Regions from separate parts of the Streptomyces sp. NPDC001890 genome, predicted to be linked through region 1. Evidence: riboswitches for the same ligand, from Rfam matches in the RefSeq annotation. Region 1 holds a riboswitch; each other region holds the start of a gene.
The links. Region 1 has a riboswitch for cobalamin ahead of ACFYY1_RS03020 (prenyltransferase/squalene oxidase repeat-containing protein). Riboswitches for the same ligand answer to the same signal wherever they lie in the genome.
Positions count from the first base shown of each region.

Region 1 (3,945 bases):
CCCAGCTCCAGGGTGACCCGGGTGAGATTGCGGGAGGCGACCTCCATCACCCGGCGCCCGGCGGCCACCGACCCGGTGAACGACACCTTGTCGACGCCGGGGTGCCCGACCAGGTACTCGCTGACCTCGCGGTCGGCCGGAAGGATCGACAGCACGCCCTCCGGCAGCCCGGCATCGGCGGCGATCTCGGCCAGGATGTAGGCGTCCAGCGGTGATTCGGGCGAGACCTTGAGCACGGCGGAGCAGCCGGCCAGCAGCGCGGGCGCGAGCTTGGCGGCGGCGGTGAACTGCGGAACGTTCCACGGCACCACGGCCGCGACCACCCCGACCGGCTCCCGCCGCACCAGCAGCGGCCCGAGCGCCCCGTTCCGCCGCTCCTCGTAAGCGAATTCGCGGGCGACGGTGATCGCCGAGTCCCACACCATCATCGCGGCGAGGGCCTGCACCATGACGCTCGACGTGTACGGGGTGCCGTTCTCCGAGCTGATGACCCGGGCGATCTCCTCGTACCGGACGGCGAACGCGTCCTTGATCCGGGTCACCACCGCGATCCGCTCGTCCAGGCTCATCCGGGGCCAGGGCCCCTCGTCGAACGCCCGCCGCCCGGCGGCGACGGCCGCGTCCACGTCCGCCTCACAGGCATGTGGCACCCGGCCGATGACCTGCTCGGTGTGGGGCGAGACGACCTCGATGGTGTCCTGGCCCAGCGGATCGACCAACTCCCCGCCGATGAACAGTTTTCCGTGTTCGACAAGCTCGGTCATGGCTGCTGCCTCCCGCGGCGCGGTGCGTTGCCCGAATCGACGTCCGGTCCGGATCGGCATCCGACCCGGCATCCGATTCAGGATCTGACTCTGTGTCAGAACTGATACCAGTTCCAGTTCCAGGAGTCCACGTCCGCGACAGCACCCCGAACCAGATGGTCGACCGGGGCTACTACTGGAACAAGTTCTCGTTACAGTGGGCGCGACGCACCCACATGCGGGCGCGACGGAGCGCAGCCGCACGTCGTCGAGAGAGATGGGGACCTCATGGCGCAGGTGACCGACCACGGCGGGGGCGTGCACAGCATCAAGGTGCCCATCCCGGACAATCCGCTCGGCCACACCCTCGTACACGTCCTGGACACCGATCGGGGACCGGTTCTGATCGACACCGGCTGGGACGATCCCGAGGCCTGGGACACGCTCGTCGCCGGACTCGCCGCCGTCGGTACGGAGATGGCCGACATCCACGGGGTGGTCATCACCCACCACCACCCCGACCACCACGGGCTCTCCGGGCAGGTGCGCGAGGCCTCCGGGGCCTGGATCGCCATGCACGCGGCGGACACCGCGATCGTGCGCCGCACCCGGGAGAACGAACCCGGCAGGTGGCTGACATATCTCGCGGCCAAGCTCACCGCGGTCGGTGCGCCCGAGGAGCATCTCGCGCCGTTGCGGGCCGCCGCGGCCGGCGGGGGCCGGATGCGGACGCTGCCGGGGCTGCGGGCCGCGCTCCCGGACCGCGAGATCGTCCCCGGTGAGCTGCTCGATCTGGCGGGGCGCAGGCTGCGGGCGATCTGGACGCCGGGGCACACGCCGGGGCATGTGTGCCTGCACCTGGAAGAGGATCACCCGGGCAATCTGCCGGGCCGGGGGCGGCTCTTCTCGGGGGACCACCTGCTGCCGGGAATCAGTCCGCACATCGGGCTGTACGAGGACCCGGACGACGCCACGGCCACCGACCCCCTCGGCGACTACCTCGACTCGCTGGAACGGATCGGCAGGCTCGGTGCCGCCGAGGTGCTGCCCGCCCACCAGTACGCCTTCACCAATGCGGCGGGGCGGGTACGGGAGCTCCTCGGGCATCACGAGGAGCGGCTGACCGGGCTGCTCGGGCTGCTGGCGCAGCCGCTGACGCCGTGGGAGCTGGCCGAGCGGATGGAGTGGAACCGGCCCTGGGAGCAGATCCCGCACGGCTCCCGGAACATCGCCGTCTCGGAGGCGGAGGCGCATCTGCGGCGACTGGTGAAGCTCGGGCGCGCGGAGGCGGTGCCGGGGACCGGTCCGGTGGCGTACATCGCGGTGTGAGGAGGGGCGGGGTGCGGCGGTGAGGGGTGGGGTGCGTTGCGGTGTGATGGCCGCGTGCCTCGCGTGCCTCGCGTGCCTCGCGTGCCTCGCGTGCCTCGCGGTGCGAGCGCGGCCCGCGGTGCGGAGCGGAGCGGCGTGACGTACGTCTCGGTGTGATCAGGGGCGCTCCTCCCGGCCCGGACCCCGACCGGACCCGCCCGGTACAGTGTGCGGGTCGTCATCATGCCCGTTCAGGGGGAAGCCGGTGCGAATCCGGCACTGACCACGCAGCCGTGAACCGTCTTCGCAGGCGGTGAGTCGGAATGCCCTGTCCGCGGTCGTGACCGGCTCGGACCACCGGATCCCCCGGTGGTCGGCACCGTCGAGGTATACGGAGCCGGAGCCTGGTGCCTGAGCGTGCCTGTGCCCGGTTCACCCCGCAGGAGAGGCCCCGCCCGCCATGACCGTACGTCGCAGCGCAGCAACGCTCGCCGCCACCGCCGCCGTGCTCTGCGCGGCCGCTGCGCCGGTCGCGGTGGCAGCGCCGTCCCCGTCGCCCTCGCCGTCCGTCGCGCTGCCCTCGGGGCTGTACGGCACGGCGGACCCCACCTACGACGGCGTGTGGCGGCAGTCGATGGCCTTCCTCGCCCAGCGGCTCGAAGGGGTCACCCCGGCCACGAAGTCGGTGGACTGGCTGATCTCCCAGCAGTGCGCCGACGGCTCCTACGCCGCGTTCCGGCCCGACGTCTCCAAGCCGTGCGACGCGAAGACCGTGCGGGACACCAACGCCACCGCGGCCGCCGCCCAGGCGCTGGTCGAGGTGGGCGGGCACCGCGAGACCGTGAACAACTCGGTCCGCTGGCTGAAGTCCGTGCAGAACGAGGACGGCGGCTGGGGCTACACCGCGGGCGCGCCCAGCGACGCCAACTCCACCTCCCTGGTGATCGGCGCCCTCGCCCGGCAGGGGCAGCGGCTCGCGGACATCACGACCCCCGGCGGCAAGACCCCCTACGATCCGCTGCTCGCGCTCGCGATCCCGTGCGGCGGGAAGGACGGCGGCGCCTTCGCGTACCAGGCCGACAAGAAGGGCGGGCTCACCGCCAACGCGGACGCCACCGCGGCCGCCGTGCTCGGCACGATGGGCAAGGCGATGGCGGTCGGCAACAACGCCGCGGGCAAGGCACCGACCTGCCGGACCGGTTCCCCCCTCACGCCCGAGCAGGCCGCCCAGAACGGCGCCCACTACCTCACCGGTGCCCTCGCCGGCAGCGGCCACCTGAACCAGGCGCCGATGCCCGGTGCCACCGACACCACCCCGCAGCCCGACTTCGGCAACACCGCGGACGCGGTCGTCGCGCTCTCCGCGGCCGGCCACCAGGACAAGGCCGCCGGGGCCATCGCCTGGCTGAAGAAGAACTCCGCGGACTGGGCCGCCCAGAGCGGACCCGCCGCCTACGCCCAGCTGATCCTGGCCGCCCACGCGACCGGCGACAACGCCCGGGACTTCGGCGGCGTCGACCTGGTCGCCCGGCTGAACGCGGCCGGCCCCGAGCCCGCCGCCGTGGTGACGCCCGACCCGTCCGCCGACACCGGGTACGAGCCCACGGAGAAGGACCAGGTCCACAGCGGCGACGACGTGATCGGGGGCGTGTGGTGGTACATCGGTATCGGCCTCGTCCTCGCCGCGATCGCGTTCTTCCTGATCAGCGGTCGCCGGAAGAACAGGCAGCCGTGAGGCGCGCGGGACGGGCCGCCGCGCTGCTGGTGGCCCTGGGCGCCGTCCTGGCCGTGCTCGGCGCGGGACCGGCCCAGGCGGCCGGCTACCGGTACTGGTCGTTCTGGGAGAGCTCCGGCTCCGACTGGACGTACGCCACCCAGGGCCCGTCCCTGGTCC
Region 1 covers NZ_JBIATE010000001.1:694,083-698,027, reverse strand. The annotation lists gene ACFYY1_RS03030 (aldehyde dehydrogenase) at 1-764, opposite strand, end outside; gene ACFYY1_RS03025 (MBL fold metallo-hydrolase) at 1,032-2,072, shown strand; cobalamin riboswitch at 2,267-2,402, shown strand; gene ACFYY1_RS03020 (prenyltransferase/squalene oxidase repeat-containing protein) at 2,512-3,786, shown strand; gene ACFYY1_RS03015 (SCO2322 family protein) at 3,783-3,945, shown strand, end outside.

Region 2 (3,945 bases), on a different contig from region 1:
CTGCGGCGGGTTCGCGAAGCTGTCTAAGCTCGCCGCCGGCCACCTCGACCTGCACTCGGGCCGGTCGCAGGTGGACAAGCCGTTCCTGGCCCGCCTGGCCCGGCGCGGTGGTGCGGACGAGGTGCTGGCGGCCGAGGTGGCGGTCGCCAACACGGGACTCGCGGCGCTCCAGTTGTGCCTGGCGCGGGGTGTTCCGCTCGGTGACCTGGTGGCCGTGGCGGCGCGGGACGAGGCGCTTTCGGTGCTGCGGGGCGCGCCGGTCGCCGTCGATGTCATCTGCATCGACCGGGCGGGCACGGTCGTCGGGCGCAGCGAGGTGCGCTGACCGGCCGCCCGCCCGGTGCGACGGCTGCCGAAGGGCTGTCCCGTGGTCCCTGGTGGGCCACGGGACAGCCCCCGGTCAGCAGACGTGGCGTTCGCGTGCGGGCGAGTAGAGGTGGCTGTCGCGGAACTGCTCGGCGCCCAGGGTCCGGCCGACCATGATGACGGCGGTACGGATCACGCCCGCCGCCTTCACCTGCCCGGCGATGTCGTCGAGGGTTCCGCGCAGCACGATCTCGTCCGGGCGGGAGGCCAGCGCCACCACCGCGGCCGGGCAGTCGGCCCCGTAGTACGGCAGCAGTTCCTCGACGACGCGGTCCACGTACCGGGCGGCGAGGTGCAGCACGATCAGGGCGCCGCTGCGGCCCAGGGTGGCCAGGTCCTCGCCCTTCGGCATCGCGGTCGCGCGGTGGGCGATGCGGGTGAGGATGACGGTCTGGCCGACGGTCGGCACGGTCAGTTCCCGCTTGAGCGCCGCAGCGGCGGCCGCGAACGCGGGTACGCCGGGCACCACTTCGTAGGGCACCCCCGCCGCGTCGAGCCGGTGCATCTGCTCGTTGACCGCGCTGAACACCGAGGGGTCCCCCGAGTGCAGCCGGGCCACGTCGTGACCGGCCTCGTGCGCTGCCAGCAGTTCGGCGGTGATCTGGTCGATGTCGAGCTGCGCGGTGTCCACCAGGCGGGCGTCCGGGGGGCATTCGGCGAGCAGTTCCCGGGGCACCAGGCTGCCCGCGTACAGACACACCTGGCAGGAGGCGAGGAGGCGGGCGCCGCGCACGGTGATCAGGTCGGCGGCCCCCGGGCCCGCGCCGATGAAGTACACGGTCATGTGTTGTCTCCTGGGTGTTGCGCGGGCTCGGTTGCCGAGGGTGCCGCTTCGGGACTGGTCAGGGGTTTGCGTACGGACCACTGGGTGACGGGCATGGCCTGCCGCCAGCCGGTGAACCCGCCGACCGGCACGGCGTGCGCGACCGCGAGCCGGACCAGTTCGCCGCCGTGTGTACGGTGTGCCTCGGCGAGCAGCGCCTCGGACTCCAGCGTGACCGTGTTGGCGACCAGTCGTCCGCCGGGCGGCAGCGCGTCCCAGCAGGTGTCGAGCAGGCCGGGCGCGGTCAGCCCGCCGCCGATGAACACGGCGTCGGGCGTGGGTAGTCGGGCCAGGTTGCCGGGGGCGGGTCCGGTGAGCACACGCAGGGCCGGTACGCCGAGCCGGTCGGCGTTGCGTGCGATGCGCCCGGCGCGTCGCGAGTCGCGTTCGACGGTGATCGCGCGGCAGGAGGGGTGGGTCCGCATCCATTCGATGGCGATGGATCCCGAGCCTCCGCCGATGTCCCACAGGAGTTCGCCGGGGGCGGGTGCGAGCACACCGAGCGTCGCGGCCCGGATGTGCCGCTTGGTGAGCTGCCCGTCGTGTTCGTACGCCGCGTCGGGCAGACCGGGTACGGCGCCGAGGCGCAGGGCTTCGGGGGTGCGTCGGCAGTCGATCGCGATGATGTTCAGCGGGTCGCCCGGTGGGTGCGGCCAATGGTCCGCGGTGCCCTCCAGGCACGCTTCGTCCGCTCCGCCGAGCTGTTCGAGCACGCGCAGCGGGCTCGGTCCGAAGCCCTGTTCGCGCAGCAGCCCGGCCACCGCGGCCGGGGTGGCCGCGTCCGCGCTCAGGACCAGGACGCGCCGGCCGTGGTGCAGGGCGGCGGCCAGCCGGGCGGCGGGGCGGCCGACCAGGGTGACGACCTCGGTGTCCTCCACCGGCCAGCCGATCCGGGCACAGGCGTAGGACACCGAGGACGGGTGGGGCAGGATCCTCGGCGCACCGGTGCCGAGCACTTCGGTGAGGGCCCGGCCGATGCCGTAGAACATGGGGTCGCCGCTGGCCAGCACGGCGATCCTGCTCCCGGCGTGCGCGGCGAGCAGACCGGGGACGGCGGGCCGCAACGGCGAGGGCCACGGCACCCGTTGTCCCCGGCAGGACGGCGGGAGCAGGCCGAGTTGCCGCTCGCCGCCGATGAGGACCTGTGCGTCGACCAGCTCCGTGCGCGCCGCGTCGGTCAGTCCCGCCCATCCGTCGGCGCCGATTCCCACGACGGTCACCGCAGGTGGGACGGGTTGTTCGGGTGGTGCGAGAGTCACGGACGGTACCTCGGTGTTCAGTGGATGACGCAGCCGAACTCTACTGTCCGGCCGTGAGGGGGCAGCGGCCGGGCGGCCGCCCCGGAGCCTCGCTCAGGAGGTCGCTTTCCGCAGGTGTGCGGCGGGTGGACCGATGGGTGTGGCCACGGGCGGTCATCGCTTTCGCTTCGGGCCGTGCGCCTACGTGATCAGAGGAGCAGCCCGGGCGCGGAGCGCCCTGCGCAGCACCACTCGCAGTCCACGGCGAATTGACAGGAGCCTTCGCCACCGCGGGTGATCGGGCTCGCGGGGCCCGATGTCGGGCTCCGCCCACCGTTGCGGGTCAGCGCCGGATTTCGACCGGACTTCCCCCGCGGGGCACGTGCAGCTTATAGCTCGCGCGGACAGGCGGTGCGGGACACCCCCGCAACGGGGCGGGGGCAGGCGGACCTCCGTGCGACCGGGGGCGGCTCCGCGGAGGCCCGCGCCGCGGATCACGGGTCGGGGTGGGCGGTGCCCAGTTGCGTGGCGCGGCCGGGTGGTCGATCCGGGTCGGGATCGGGTCTCCGGAGTCCGAGCCGGATTCGTGCCGTGCTACGAATGCGACGGTCCGGGTCGGTGCCCCTGCCCGCTGCGGAGTTGGACCGGGAGCGGCACGCTGTCGCCCTGACGCGCCTGAGCGCGGCGACCGGTCCGGAGGTCGCCGCGCCGTGGGCGCGGAGGGTGATGATGGACGGTGCACCGGGCAGGTGCGCCGTCCGGCACGGGATGGTCCGGATCAACTCGCGGTCCGGCACGCGCTGTTCCGGATCAGTTCGCGGTCCGGCACGCGATGTTCCGGACCGGCTGGCGTCAGGATGCGGATGCGCCCTGGACCAGCAGGCCCGCCCGCACCACGCGCTGCGGTCGCTTGAGCACGGTCACATCGGCCAGCGGGTCGCCGTCCACGACGATCACGTCGCCCGCGAAGCCGCGGGCGAGCCGGCCCACCGTGTCTTCCAGGCCGAGGAGCCGGGCGGCCCGGGTGGTGGCCGTGCGGATCGCGTCGAGTGCGGTGAGGCCCGACGCATGCATCAGTTCCACCTCGCGTCCGATGGGCTTGACCTTGCCGCCGGAGGAGTCGGTGCCCGCCACCACCAGGATCCCCATCTGGTGGGCCGTTCGCACCGCCTCCTTCAGGACCGGCAGATACGCACGCCCGCGCTCGGCCAGCACCGGGTCCGACGAGTCGGCGAGTCCGGCGATCGCGCTCAGCGTCGGCGTGAAGGCGGTGCCCCTGCGCCGCATGTCGTGCAGGGTGCGCTCGCCCACGAACACCCCGTGCTCCAGGGAGCGCACGCCGGCCCGGACCGCGTCGTCGCAGCCGCGCTCGCTGTAGCTGTGGCACAGCACGCCCTTGCCGCCGCGCCGTGCCGCCGCCACCACCTCGGAGAGCTGCTCGTACGAGTAGACCTGGGCCAGCGGGTCCTGTTCCGGCAGACCCGCGCGCTCGTTGACGCGCGTCTTGATCACGTCGGC
Region 2 covers NZ_JBIATE010000013.1:37,840-41,784, reverse strand. The annotation lists gene ACFYY1_RS26900 (cobalt-precorrin-5B (C(1))-methyltransferase) at 1-325, shown strand, start outside; gene cobM (precorrin-4 C(11)-methyltransferase) at 401-1,150, opposite strand; gene cbiE (precorrin-6y C5,15-methyltransferase (decarboxylating) subunit CbiE) at 1,147-2,448, opposite strand; cobalamin riboswitch at 2,699-2,821, opposite strand; gene ACFYY1_RS26885 (amidohydrolase family protein) at 3,280-3,945, opposite strand, start outside.
Region 2: another riboswitch for cobalamin. It lies ahead of cbiE (precorrin-6y C5,15-methyltransferase (decarboxylating) subunit CbiE); the one in region 1 lies ahead of ACFYY1_RS03020 (prenyltransferase/squalene oxidase repeat-containing protein).

Region 3 (3,945 bases), on a different contig from region 1:
GCTGAGCGAGCCGAGCAGCCAGAACAGCACCCCGCGGGTCTGCTCGGCGTCGGCGGCGGTCATCACGACGAAGGAGGTGAGCGCGGAGAACAGCTGCATGGCCGCGACACCGGAGAGCACCACCCGGTCGGTCGTGCCGCCCAGGGTGTGGCTGAGCAGCAGCACGAGGGCGAACGAGCCGAGCGCCCCGACGAACGCACCGGTCGAGATCGACACCGCTCCCCCGCCGACACCGAGGACGACGACCACGACCGCCCCGGTGGACGCGCCGGAGGAGACCCCGAGGACGAACGGGTCGGCGAGCGGGTTGCGGAGCAGCGACTGCATGACGGTGCCGCAGACCGCGAGCCCGGCGCCGCACACCGCGGCCAGCAGGGTGCGCGGCATGCGCAGGTTCCAGATGATGCCGTCCCGGATCGGGGAGAGCTGTGACCGCCCCCAGCCGAGGTGCGCGGCGACCGCGGACCAGACGTCGGCCACCGAGACGCGGGCGGGGCCGATGGTGACGGCGACCGCGACGGAGCCCAAGAGCAGCGCGATGCCGCCGGCCCACAGGGCCCCGCCGCGCAGCCGCCGTACGCCCGTCGTGGTGCGCGCCGACGCGGTGGGGGCCGTCGGCACGGCCACCGCCGTGCCGGGTCCGGTCCGCGTCATCCCGCGAGCCCGAACCGGCGCAGCCCGGCGGCGACGTGTTCGACGCCCTCGACCGTCCGGATGGACGGGTTCATGGCCTGGCCGCTCAGCAGGACGTACCGCTTGTGCCTGACCGCGTCCATGTTCTTGGTGACGGGGTCGGACTCCAGGAACTCGATCTTCTTCGCGGCGCTCTCGGCGGTCTGGGCCCTGCGGGTCAGGTCGCCGATGACCAGGACGTCGGGGTTGCGGTCGGCGACGGTCTCCCAGTTGATCTGGGGCCATTCCTCGTGGGTGTCGTCGAAGACGTTCTTCGCTCCGAGCGCTTCGGTGATGACTCCGGGTGCTCCGCAGCAGCCGGCCAGGTACGGGGCCTTGGAGTCGGAGAACCAGTACAGGAGGGTGGCGCCGGAGGCGTCGATGCCCTCGGTCGCCTTCTTCACCCGGTCCCGCAGCCGCGCCACGAGCGCGTCGCCGCGCTCCGGTACGCCGAACACCCGGGCCAGGTCGTGCACTTCGCCGTAGACGCTCTCCATGGTGAGCGGCGCGGTACGGGCTCCGTCGCCGCCGCCGCTGTTGTCCTTGCCGGTGCAGTCGGCGGGCGAGACATAGGTGGGGACGCCGAGCGATTCGAACTGTTCACGGGGGGCGACGCCGCCCTTGGCGAGGGTCGACGCGAACGAGGCGCTGACGAAGTCGGGTTCCTGGTCGAGGACCTTCTCCGAGGACGGCCGGTTGTCCGAGATCCTGGGCACCTGGGCGTTGGCCTTCTCCAGGCCCTTCATCACCGGGTCGGTCCAGGTGGCGGTGGCGGCCATCCGGTCGGCGAGACCGAGGGAGAGCAGGATCTCGGTCGATCCCTGGTCCACCGGGACGGCGCGGCGCGGCGCGGCCTCGACGGTGACGGTGCGTCCACAGTTCTTCAGCGTCACCGGATATCCGTCCGCGGGGCCCGGTTTCGCGCCGGACCGACCGGCTCCGCCTCCACAGGCGGTCAGCAGGACGAGTCCCGCCGAGAACAGGGCGACGGTGCGGACGGGGCTGGCTATGGACGTCACGGAGTCCCTCTGCGTCTCTGGGCCCATGCGCGGAGCCCGTTGTACTGAGTCCCCCGGTCCGGAACCGGACCGAGGATGCCAGCAGGTCTTCGGACTCGGGTTCTTTCGGACGGGGCGCCTTCCCGGGCACCCGAGGGTGGTCCCAGTGGCCGTGGCCCCGCCCGTCCCCCTCACCGCTGCGCGTCAGTTCCGGATTCACACCGGATTCCCTGACCCCTACGTGGAGTTTGACTGGCCCCGGCAAGCTATCACGTGCCTCCGTGCGGTTCTCGGGCGGTTGTGCGGCTCACGGGCGGTGGTGGCCGGTGGTACGCCGGGCCGTTTTCCCGTCGCACCACCTGCCTGCTGCCTGCGGAACGGCCCTCAGGGACGCTGAAGGGCGAGGACCGCGTTGTGGCCGCCGAATCCGAAGGAATGGCTGACGGCGCGCCTGATGGGCCGCCGCAGAGGTTGCTTGGTGACGCAGTCGATGTCGAACTCGGGCGCCGGGGCATCCAGGTTGGCGATCGGAGGGACCACTCCGCGCTGGAGCGTGAGGACGGTCAGCCCGGCCTCGATCGCTCCGGCCGCCCCCATGCAGTGCCCCAGTACGCCCTTGGGTGCGGTGACGGGCGGCCGGTGCGGGTAGACCCGGGCGATGAGGGCGGCCTCGACGGCGTCGTTGACCGGGGTCGCCGTGCCGTGCGCGTTGACGTGCTCGACGTCCTCGGCCGCCCAGCCCGCGTCGCGCAGCGCGGCCTCCACCGCTGCCTGGGCGACCTTGCCGGAGGGGCGCGGGCTGATGGGGTGGTGGGCGTCGGTGGTGGCGCCGGTGCCGGCGAGCAGCGCCCGAGGGGCCGCGTCCCGGGCCCGCGCGTCGTCCGTCCGCTCCAGCACCATGACGGCCGCGCCCTCGCCCATGACCAGGCCGGCCCGGTCGGCCGCGAAGGGCCGGCACAGTCCGGCCGGGTCGCCGTCCCGCCGGGCCCCGGCCCCGGACCTGGCGAACGCGGCCATGGCCGCCGGGTAGACGATCGACTCGGTGGCTCCGGCGATCGCGATGTCGCACTGCCCGGTGACCAGCAGGTCGCGGGCGACGGACAGCGCGGTGGCGCCGGACGAGCAGGCGGTGCACGGCGCCATGCTGGGGCCGGTGGCCCGCAACTGGATCGCGATCTCGGCGGCGGGCATGTTCGGGATGGTGAGCAGGATGCCCGACGGCGAGGTGGCCCCGGCGCCGAGCCGGTCGAGCACGACGGCCTGCTCGGTCAGCGAGGCGGAACCGCCGCTGCTGGTGCCGACGACCACCGCGACGCGGCTGCCCTCCCACCGGGCCGGGTCGAGCCCGGCGTCGGCGACCGCCTCCCGGGCGGCGAGCACGGCGAGTTTCACGTACTTCCCCATGCGGAAGGACGCCCTGCCACCGATCGCGGCGTCCAGGTCGATGCCGTCGACCATGCAGGCGAAGTCGATGGCGCAGCCTTCGAGTTGGGCGACGGTACGGGCCGGTGACGCTCCCGCGCACACACCCCGCCAGGTGGACTCCGTGTCGTTGCCGACCGGGGTGATCATGCCCAGGCCGGTGACGGCTACGGCCGGCCTGTTCATCGGGCGTTGCTCATCGCTGCCCCGCCGCCCATCCGCGCGCCGCTGCCGGCCGCCGCGTCGATGAACCGTGTGATGTCGGCCAGCGTGGCGTCCTTGGGGAACTGGTCGAAGCCCCGGTCGCCGCCGGCCGTCTCCCTGATGAGGACGGCGAACTCGGCGACGGCGAGGGAGTCCATCTCCAGGCTGTCCATCGTGGAGCCCGGGTGGATCTCCGCTGCGGGGACCTTGAAGGTGTGTGTCAGAACCTCGGTGATCTTGGGGTGAATCGCGCTCATCAGCTTTCTCTCCATCATTCGGTCCGGCTGTCGGGGCCGGCGGTGAAACCGCCCCGACGCCGAATCAACTAGGAGGAGTGCCTCCAGTTACGCCTTGTGCCGAACCGATTCGCCACCGTCCTCCCCGCGCTCCCCGCACCACCGGGCCAGGACGGACGCCGTACCCCAGAAGGCCAACAGGACAACGCGTACCCCGAGGGCCCCGGCCGCCTCCCTGATCCGACGGCTCCGCACAGCTGTTCCCTTCCTCGTCATGGCCGTCACCGCTCGCCCCGAGCCGCTTCCCGGCCCCCGTCGGTCTGCCAGAAAGCTCCCGGATCGTCGTAGGCGTCCACGTAGTCGGCGCCGGCGATCGGCCAGTCGGCGAGCAGTTGCGGCGGCAGCGCGAAGGA
Region 3 covers NZ_JBIATE010000009.1:150,508-154,452, forward strand. The annotation lists gene ACFYY1_RS23115 (FecCD family ABC transporter permease) at 1-654, opposite strand, end outside; gene ACFYY1_RS23120 (ABC transporter substrate-binding protein) at 651-1,691, opposite strand; cobalamin riboswitch at 1,754-1,942, opposite strand; gene ACFYY1_RS23125 (beta-ketoacyl-[acyl-carrier-protein] synthase family protein) at 2,055-3,278, opposite strand; gene ACFYY1_RS23130 (acyl carrier protein) at 3,275-3,553, opposite strand; gene ACFYY1_RS23135 (acyl-CoA dehydrogenase) at 3,814-3,945, opposite strand, start outside.
Region 3: another riboswitch for cobalamin. It lies ahead of ACFYY1_RS23120 (ABC transporter substrate-binding protein); the one in region 1 lies ahead of ACFYY1_RS03020 (prenyltransferase/squalene oxidase repeat-containing protein).

Region 4 (3,945 bases), on a different contig from region 1:
GCGCGGCGGGCTTCTTCGCCGTGCCGTACACGATCCTGGTGTACCCGCTGATCTTCACCTTCCTGCCGCGGCTGTGGTCGGTCTCGCACAAGCACGGGTACGTCACCACCTCGGACTTCGTCCGCGGGCGGTTCGGCTCCAAGGGCCTGTCACTGGCGGTCGCCGTCACCGGCATCCTCGCCACGATGCCGTACATCGCACTCCAACTGGTCGGCATCCAGGCGGTGCTGGACGTGATGGGCGTCGGCGGCGGCGAGACCACCCACTGGTTCATCAAGGACCTGCCGCTGCTGATCGCGTTCGCGGTGCTCGCCGCGTACACCTACTCGTCCGGGCTCCGGGCGCCCGCGCTGATCGCCTTCGTCAAGGACGGGCTGATCTACCTGGTCATCGCGGTGGCGATCATCTACATCCCGATCAAGCTCGGCGGCTTCGACGACATCTTCGCCAAGGCGAACGAGGCGTTCTCGCAGACCAACCCGGCCACCGGCAAGCCGCGCGGCGCGCTCGCACCGGGCGAGGCGGGCCAATGGGGTTACGCCACCCTGGCGCTGGGCTCGGCACTGGCGCTGTTCATGTATCCGCACTCGATCACGGCGACGCTCTCCAGCCGCAGCCGGAACGTGATCCGGCGCAACACCACGATCCTGCCGCTGTACTCGCTGATGCTGGGCCTGCTGGCACTGCTCGGCTTCATGGCCATCGCCGCCGGGATCAAGGTGGACAACGGACAGCTGGCCATCCCGCAGCTGTTCGAGAACATGTTCCCGGACTGGTTCGCGGGCGTCGCGTTCGCCGCCATCGGCATCGGTGCGCTGGTGCCCGCCGCGATCATGTCGATCGCCGCGGCGAACCTGTTCACCCGCAACATCTACAAGGACTTCCTGAAGCCGGACGCGACCCCGGAGCAGGAGACCAAGGTCTCCAAGCTGGTGTCGCTGCTGGTCAAGGTCGGCGCACTCGCCTTCGTCCTCACCATGGACAAGACGGTCGCAATCAACTTCCAGCTGCTCGGCGGCATCTGGATCCTGCAGACGATGCCGGCCCTGGTCGGCGGCCTGTTCACCCGCTGGTTCCACCGCTGGGCGCTGCTCGCCGGCTGGGCGGTCGGCATGGTGTACGGGACGGTGGCCGCGTACGGGGTCGCCTCGCCGACCCAGAAGCACTTCGGCGGCTCGTCCAAGGAGATCCCCGGGATCGGCGAGATCGGCTACATCGGCCTCACCGCGTTCGTGCTGAACGTGGTGGTGACGGTGGTGCTCACCTTCGTCCTGAACGCCGTGAAGGCACCCGCCGGGACCGACGAGACCTCCCCGGCCGACTACACCGCCGACGCGGGCGACCCGGGTGTCGAGGCGGAACTCCCGCCGGCCACGGCGGGCGCTCCGGGCGGCCACTGACGACCGCGCCCCACGGCCTGCGGACGGCCCGTCGAGCCCCTTTCCCCAAGGGGTGCGACGGGCCGTCCGCCGTCTGTCCGAAAGGGCCGCAGAACGCATCCTGTGGTCCCGGCGTTTGCCGACCGACACAACATGTGGGGGCTGCCTCTTCGGGCAGCCCCCACATGTATGCTCGTCCTCGCTGTCGCCGCAGGGGAATCCGGTGCGAATCCGGAACTGTCCCGCAACGGTGTATTCAGTGCGCTTTTGTGCACCCCCGAGTCAGTCCGATGACCTGCCGGCAGCGCATCCGGCTCGACCGAACCGGATGCCCAGACGTCCGGGCCTCGCGGTTGGGCCGGTGGACGCCGTGCGAAGCGCTGCCCTGCTCCGGGTCCGCGCGCCCGCAGGGCTGCCCCGATCCCCGCCGGCCCCGAGCCGAGCGAGGGAGAGCACCACGTGACCATCGCGCCAGCCGATCCGGCATCAGTCGCCGCGTCCGCCGCAGCCGAGTCCGAGGCCGCCGCACAGGACGGACCGGGAACCGCACTGCTGCGGACCCTGACCGATCTGACCGCCGACCTGCCCGACACCGACCCCGGCCGGGTCGCCGCCGCCGCACTGCGCGGCCGCAGCGCCCGCGCCGACGAGGCCGAGCTGCGGGCGCTGGCCACCGAGGCCGCCGCGGGGCTGATCTCCGAGGACCCCGCCTACTCCCGGCTCGCCGCCCGGCTGCTGACCCTCGCCATCGCGGACGAGGCGGCCGGCCAGGGCGCGGTCTCCTTCTCCGCCTCGGTCGCCGTCGGCCACCGCGAGGGCCTGATCGCGGACCGGACCGCCGAGTTCGTCGCCCGGCACGCGGCCGCCCTCGACGCGCTGGTGGAGCGTTCGCTGGCCGACGGCGCGGACGACCGCTTCGGCTACTTCGGGCTGCGGACCCTGCACAGCCGCTATCTGCTGCGCCACCCGCACACCCGCCAGGTCGTCGAGACGCCCCAGCACTTCATGCTGCGGGTCGCGGCCGGGCTGGCCGAGGACGATTCGCAGCGCGCCCTGGACGAAGTGGCGGCGCTGTACGGGCTGATGAGCCGGCTCGACTACCTGCCCTCCTCCCCCACGCTCTTCAACTCCGGCACCCGGCACCCGCAGATGTCCTCCTGCTATCTGCTGGACTCCCCGCTGGACGAGCTCGACTCGATCTACGACCGCTACCACCAGGTGGCCCGGCTCTCGAAGCACGCGGGCGGCATCGGTCTGTCGTACTCCCGCATCCGCTCCCGCGGTTCGCTGATCCGGGGCACCAACGGGCACTCCAACGGCATCGTGCCGTTCCTGAAGACGCTCGACGCCTCCGTCGCCGCGGTCAACCAGGGGGGCCGCCGCAAGGGCGCCGCCGCCGTCTACCTGGAGACCTGGCACGCGGACATCGAGGAGTTCCTGGAGCTGCGCGACAACACCGGTGAGGACCAGCGGCGTACCCACAACCTCAACCTGGCGCACTGGATCCCGGACGAGTTCATGCGCCGGGTCGACGCGGACGGCGACTGGTCGCTGTTCTCGCCCGCCGACGTGCCCGGCCTGGTCGACCTGTGGGGCGACGAGTTCGACGCCGCGTACCGGGCCGCCGAGGCCCAGGGCCTGGCCCGCAGGACGATCCCGGCCCGTGAGCTGTACGGCCGGATGATGCGCACTCTCGCCCAGACCGGCCAGGGCTGGATGACGTTCAAGGACGCCTCCAACCGGACCGCGAACCAGACCGCCGAGCCGGGCACCGTCGTCCACTCGTCGAACCTGTGCACCGAGATCCTCGAAGTCACCGACGACGGCGAGACGGCGGTCTGCAACCTGGGCTCGGTCAACCTCGGCGCGTTCGTCGCCGACGGCGCCATCGACTGGGAGCGGCTGGACGCCACCGTCCGCACCGCCGTGACCTTCCTGGACCGGGTCGTCGACATCAACTTCTACCCGACCGAGCAGGCCGGCCGCTCCAACGCCAAGTGGCGCCCGGTGGGCCTGGGCGCCATGGGTCTTCAGGACGTCTTCTTCAAGCTGCGGCTGCCCTTCGACTCCCCCGAGGCCCGCGCGCTCTCCACGAAGATCTCCGAGCGGATCATGCTCGCCGCGTACGAGTCGTCCTGCGAGCTCGCGGAGCGCTCGGGCCCGCTGCCGGCCTGGGAGCGGACACGTGCCGCGCGCGGTGTGCTGCACCCCGACCACTACGACACCGAGCTGAACTGGCCGGAGCGGTGGGAGGCGCTGCGCGCCCGGGTCGCGAAGAGCGGGATGCGCAACTCGCTGCTGCTCGCCATCGCGCCGACGGCGACGATCGCCTCGATCGCGGGTGTCTACGAGTGCATCGAGCCGCAGGTCTCCAACCTCTTCAAGCGCGAGACGCTCAGCGGTGAGTTCCTCCAGGTCAACGCGTACCTGGTGGACGAGCTGAAGCAGCTCGGGGTGTGGGACGCGCGCACCCGTGAGGCGCTGCGCGAGGCCAGTGGCTCGGTGCAGGGCTTCGCCTGGATCCCCGAGGATGTGCGGGCGCTGTACCGCACCGCGTGGGAGATCC
Region 4 covers NZ_JBIATE010000002.1:780,110-784,054, reverse strand. The annotation lists gene mctP (monocarboxylate uptake permease MctP) at 1-1,400, shown strand, start outside; cobalamin riboswitch at 1,556-1,697, shown strand; gene ACFYY1_RS09695 (ribonucleoside-diphosphate reductase subunit alpha) at 1,839-3,945, shown strand, end outside.
Region 4: another riboswitch for cobalamin. It lies ahead of ACFYY1_RS09695 (ribonucleoside-diphosphate reductase subunit alpha); the one in region 1 lies ahead of ACFYY1_RS03020 (prenyltransferase/squalene oxidase repeat-containing protein).